2 regions of the Cellulophaga baltica 18 genome follow, and region 1 is predicted to be linked to the other one. Evidence: riboswitches for the same ligand, from Rfam matches in the RefSeq annotation. Region 1 holds a riboswitch; the other holds the start of a gene.
What was found. A riboswitch is a leader RNA that binds a small molecule or an ion and turns the genes downstream of it on or off. The one in region 1 is predicted to bind S-adenosylmethionine.

Region 1 (3,185 bases):
GTTATATTAATGGGAATGTCAAAATTGCCAGCAATAGTAGCTTTGTTTGAGGAAGAAGGGAAAGCAGATACGCCAATCGCTATCATCCAGAATGGTACAAGAGAAGATGAAAAGATAGGAATAGGAACTATTTCGACTATTCAATCAGAAGTAGATAAGCAACAATTAGCAAATCCAGCAATTATAATAATTGGTGAGGTTGTTAATCATAGAAAAGCACTTTCAAGTGCAATAGAGTCGTATAAACAAGTAAGCGAAGTGCACCATTAATTTATTTTACTGTCGTAAATTTGCAGTAGTATTTTAAGCGTATTTCAACACAAGAATTTTTTGAATTAGTAGAGAGATGATAAAAACAGATATTTTAATTATTGGAGCAGGACCTACAGGATTGTTTACCGTTTTTGAAGCAGGATTATTAAAGTTAAAATGCCATTTAATTGATGCATTACCACAAACAGGTGGTCAGTGTTCAGAAATATACCCAAAGAAACCTATTTACGATATTCCTGCTTTTCCAGAAATTTTAGCAGGAACCCTGGTAGATAATTTGATGGAACAAATTAAGCCTTTTGAAGCGGGTTATACGTTAGGAGAACGTGCTGAAACATTAGATAAGCAAGAAGATGGTTCTTTTATTGTTACGACAAATAAAGGTACACAGCACCAGGCACCGGTAGTTGTTATTGCAGGTGGTTTGGGTTCTTTTGAGCCAAGAAAGCCTTTAATTCCAAATATTATCGACTTTGAAGATAAAGGGGTAAATTACTTTATTAAAGATCCTGAAGTGTATCGTGACAAAAAAGTAGTTATTGCTGGAGGTGGAGATTCTGCTTTAGATTGGGCAATTTTCTTAGCAGATGTTGCATCAGAAGTTTCTTTAGTGCATAGAAGAAATGAATTTAGAGGAGCTTTAGATTCTGTAGAGAAAGCATCTGAATTAGCCAAGCTTGGTAAAATTAAATTATTTACAGAGGCTGAGGTTATTGGTATTGCCGGTGATGGTAACGTAGAAGCGGTAACTATTAAGCATAATGATGCTGAAAAAGGAGAAACAATTTTACCTGTAGATAACTTTATTCCATTATTTGGTTTGTCTCCAAAATTAGGACCAATCGGAGATTGGGGTCTAGAGATAGAAAAAAATGCGATTAAAGTAAATAACGCAAAAGATTACCAAACCAATATACCAGGAGTTTTTGCTATTGGCGATGTTAATACCTACGAGGGGAAATTGAAATTGATACTTTCTGGTTTTCATGAGGCCGCTGTTATGTGTCAGTTTGCATACCAGATTATCAACCCTGGAAAACGTTATGTAATGAAATATACTACCGTAGGTGGTGTAGAAGGTTTTGATGGATCTAAGAAAGTTGCAAAGAAAGAAGTCGTACAGAGTATATCGTAAAAATTTAAGCGATTTAAAAATACAAAAGCCTTCTTACTGTTCTAGTTAGAAGGCTTTTATTTTACCATATAATTTGGTTTTAATTTGGCGGTAACGTTTCTTTGCAGTCATTGTTTGAAGTTCATTGCAACATTGAAAATAGTTATCAAGAAAGGTGGAGGGACTAGACCCGATGAAGCCTTGGCAACCCTTTTAAGTAGTTTTACCTAAAAAGAAGGTGCTAAGTTCTATTCAAGACCCTACTCGTTTTGAAATAGATAACAAAAGCGAAACATTTCGTCTTAGTTTTTACTTTACTTGATAATTTATGATTAGAGCGTTTCATTTGCAGAAAAAGCAAGTGATTTGGCGATATCCTATTTTTAGCCTTAGCAGGTAATAAAAAGTGGTGCTGGTGTGTGCAGTATAGTTATATCGCTTGAACGCATTTTTTTATAGTATAGAGATTTGAAAAATGAAGAATATAAAAGACATACTTAAGGAGCGTATTTTGGTGCTGGATGGTGCTATGGGAACGATGCTTCAACGCCATAAGTTTACCGAAGAAGATTTTAGAGGAGAACGTTTTAAGGACTGGGAGCATCCCTTACAGGGTAACAATGATTTGTTGTCCTTAACACAGCCAAAAGCAATCGCAGATGTGCACCGTAAATATTTTGCTGCCGGAGCAGATATTGTTGAAACAAATACCTTTTCCAGTACAACAATAGCCATGGCAGATTATTTTATGGAAGACTTGGTCTATGAGCTAAATTATGAATCGGCCAAGATTGCAAAGCAGGTAGCCGATGAATTTACGGCAAAAGAGCCGCATAAACCCCGCTTTGTAGTAGGTAGTATTGGACCTACGAATAAAACGGCAAGCATGTCTCCAGATGTAAATGATCCCGGATATAGAGCGGTGTCATTTGATGAATTAAGAATTGCGTACAAACAGCAGGTAGAAGCCTTAATTGATGGTGGTTCTGATTTATTAATGGTAGAAACCATTTTTGATACGCTAAATGCAAAAGCAGCATTGTTTGCTATTGAAGAAGTAAAAGATGAGCGCGGTATTGATATTCCAATCATGGTGAGTGGCACTATTACAGATGCATCTGGAAGAACTTTGTCAGGACAAACAGCAGAGGCTTTTTTGATCTCCATATCGCATATTCCAATTTTATCCGTAGGGTTTAACTGTGCTTTAGGAGCAAGTCAGCTTGTACCTCATTTAGAAGTATTATCTGCTAAAACAGGTTTTGCAGTATCTGCACATCCCAATGCAGGTTTGCCTAATGCTTTTGGAGAATATGATGAAACACCAGCCGAAATGGCTGCGCAAATAAAAGAGTACGTAGAAAAGAACTTAGTAAATATAGTAGGTGGTTGTTGTGGTACCACGCCAGAACATATTTCTGCTATAGCCAATGTAGTGAAAGATATAAAACCTAGAATCGTTGCTGGGCAATAATTGGTTATGGTGTTTTAGCGCTGGATCAAGAATATATAGAAGAAGATAATTTTAAAATAATAATGAATCAGATTCTTAGCTGTAAAAAGCTTCTAATCAGGTTTATAAAATAGTACAAAGGGTTGTAATTATGATAGAAGAGAGCAAACAACCATCAACTAACAACCGACAACCAAAGCGGTATCTGAAACTTTCAGGTCTGGAGCCTTTAGTGCTTTCGGAAAATACAAACTTTGTAAATGTTGGTGAGCGTACAAACGTAGCAGGATCAAAAAAATTCCTTCGCTTAATAAAGGAAGAAAAATTTGAGGAGGCTTTAAGCGT
Region 2 (3,185 bases), 1.8 Mb from region 1:
TACGCGCATGTAGTATCACATGATTTAAAGGCACCGCTGATTAATATTCACACTTTAATTGGTTGGTTTATGGATGATCATAAGGAGACTTTGGGAGAAGAACTCTTGAATCCGTTAAACCAAGTTTTGTTTAATGTAGAACGAATGGATTTTCTAATTAAAGGAATATTAGATTATTCTACGATAGATAGAATGGAATCTCAAGATGCACAGATAGATTTTAATGTGATGTTGAAAGAAGTGCTAGAAACCATGCTTATTCCAGATACGACTACAATTAAGATTCAAGAAAACTTACCTACCCTCTTTGGCAATGCTTGGCGCTACAAGCAAATTTTTCAAAATTTAATTCAGAATGCCGTACGGTATAGTGATAAGGAACAGGGGAATATTGAAGTCGGATTTGTTGAAAAGGGCGATTTTTATGAGTTTTTTGTAAAAGATAACGGCATTGGGATTAAGGCAGATTATTTTGAACGCATTTTTAAAATTTTCACCAAATTAGAAAGCACAGGATCTTCATCTGGAATAGGCCTTTCTATCGTGAAAAAAATAGTAACGTTTTGCAAAGGTTCTATCTGGTTAGAAAGCGAAGAAGGCGTAGGAACTACCTTTTACTTCACACTTCTAAAAACCAACTAGAAACTGAATAATCAAAAGTTCTTACGCTTTTCTCAAGGGCTTTAAAGTTATAAATGCTATAGTATATAAAAATAGTAATAGTAAATACCAAGTGTTTGATACTAGGTCTAGGTAATCTATTTTTCCTTTTGAGAAACTCAAAATCATTAATACTTGGGCGCCATACGGTAATAACCCCTGAATAATACAGGCAAATATATCTAAAATAGAAGCTGTTTTTTTAGGGTCTAAAGCATACTCATCATTTATAGTTTTAGCAATTGGGCCAGCAATAATGATAGATACCGTGTTATTGGCTATAGCCATATTAATAGTACTTACCAAGCCTGCTATTCCTAACTGTGCTGATTTTTTGTTTTTGATTAGTTTTTTGATGTTAACGAGTATAAAATCAATACCTCCATTTTTTTCTACTAATGCAGCCAACCCTCCCGTGAGCAAAGACAGTAAGAAGATCTCTGTCATATTGGTAAAACCAAGGTACGCAATTTTCGTGGAGGCTATCAAGGTAAAATCACCATAATAAATGCCTAGAAGTCCTGCAAAAATAGTACCTACCAATAAGGTGGCAAATACGTTTACGCCAACTATAGAAAGGATGATAACCAATACATAGGGGGCTATTTTAATGATTGAATAACTATAAATAATGCTTGCTGTTTCATCAGATTTTAGCCCTAATCCCTGAAAAACTAAGATAGCAATGGTAAACAAGGCAGCAGGAACTGCAATTTTAATATTCTGTTTAAATTTATCACTCATTTTGCAGCCTAGAGATTGTGTTGCGGCTATGGTGGTATCAGAGATTACGGATAAGTTGTCTCCAAACATACTCCCTCCTAATAATGCCCCACACAAAATGGCTAAATCTGCACTACTTTTATCTGCAAAACCTACAACAATGGGAGCTAAGGCCACAATAGCTCCTACAGAAGTTCCAGTAGAAACCGATAAAAAGCTAGCGATAATAAAGATGCCCACATAGATATATTGAAGTGCAATATAATCTAGTCCAAGGTTTACAATGGCATCTACACTACCTGTTTCATTGGTAATTGCGGCAAATGCACCCGCCAATAAATAGATAAGGCACATGGTCAATATTTTATCATCTCCACAACCTTTGAGTAAGGTATTTATTTTGGAATCTATAGATTGTTTAAACAGAACAAAAGCAACGATAATACCCACAATGACGGCAATTGGAGCCGGCAGCGCATAGAAATCATTTTGATAGATGCCCACGCCTAAAAATGTAAAAACAAATACGAATAGGGGAATTAATGCTGAAAATTTAGGGATACGTTCTTTTTTCTGTGCCATCTGATCTTATATTTAAAAAAAGAAATAGCAGCAATAAATAGAAATATGAATTAACATTGGTTCCAAGTAATTGGCTTATCTCTTTAGCACCTTGCTCGTTATTGCAGGTTGCTATCTCTTTTTTTGAGATTCTTGATAATTATTTTAAGGCGGCTAATTTAGGGTATAAAAGCAGAACTATCTCTTAAAAAAAGTTAATTCTTAAAAATATTTTTTAGGAAATTTTTACTACTAATTAATTTATAGGCTAAATAAGAATTTTAGATAAATCATCAAAACAGCAAGTAAAATTAAAGATCAAGCAAACATATTTGTGCTTACTTGATCTTTGATTAGTAATTCGGTGTAGACCTATAACAAATCTAACAAGTGCTATTTTAAAAGTAACTAGTCAAAATAAGATTGTAGTTCTTTTTTTATATTCTCCCATTGTGATTTATCTCCGGTAATGACTTGTGCTACCTCTTTAACTTTCGCTGTACCAAATCCTATGGCTTGTTTGAGTCCAATATGTGGGGGTAATGATAACTCTCCACTGCTCACTACGGCATCTATTATAAAAGGTTTTGTACTATTTTTTGCTTGCTGTATGGCAGCGCCAATATCTTTAGCATGTTCTACACGTACCCCGTCGCCGCCGCATAGCTTAGCATAGTCTGCAAAATTAACATTGGTTTCATGCAAGGCATCTAAACTTGCCGCTAAACCTACTTCTTCCATTTCTAATTTTACAAAACTAAGTTCAGAATTATTAAAAATTAGGATTTTAACAGGAAGCTTATATCTAACCGCTGTAATAAAATCTTGCATCGCCATATTAAAAGCACCGTCACCACTAAGGCACCAAATTTCTTTCTCAGGATGCGCTAATTGCGCTCCAATAGCAGATGGTAGGCCAACTGCCATAGAACCATGATTAAAAGAACCAATAAGGCGTCTTTGTTGGTTAAACGATATATGATGTGCAGCCCAAATTGCTGATGTTCCTGTTTCTACGGTAAAGATGGCATCATCCGCGGCATATTCATTTACAAAACCAGCAAATATCTGTGGGTGTAAAGGCTCGTTCTCACGTGTTGGAGAAGCCTGTTCTTTCATGTTTTCTTTCCAACCGAGAAAGCTTTTTCTTAATTTATCAAGAAATGAGGTATCGTCTTTCTGGTGTATCTTAGGATTTAGTAAAGTTAAAAATGAAGAAATATCACTCCAAACTCCTAAAG

Region 2: linked by a shared signal. The riboswitch ahead of M666_RS15920 (Na+/H+ antiporter NhaC family protein) and the one ahead of M666_RS08200 (homocysteine S-methyltransferase family protein) in region 1 are both predicted to bind S-adenosylmethionine.

The regions. Positions count from the first base shown of each region.
Region 1 is NZ_CP009976.1:1,927,468-1,930,652, forward strand. It holds gene cobA (uroporphyrinogen-III C-methyltransferase) at 1-270, shown strand, start outside; gene M666_RS08195 (NAD(P)/FAD-dependent oxidoreductase) at 347-1,408, shown strand; SAM riboswitch class I at 1,548-1,672, shown strand; gene M666_RS08200 (homocysteine S-methyltransferase family protein) at 1,863-2,861, shown strand; gene metH (methionine synthase) at 2,992-3,185, shown strand, end outside.
Region 2 is NZ_CP009976.1:3,715,391-3,718,575, reverse strand. It holds gene M666_RS15925 (sensor histidine kinase) at 1-642, shown strand, start outside; gene M666_RS15920 (Na+/H+ antiporter NhaC family protein) at 664-1,965, opposite strand; SAM-I-IV-variant riboswitch at 2,012-2,109, opposite strand; gene M666_RS15915 (thiamine pyrophosphate-dependent enzyme) at 2,353-3,185, opposite strand, start outside.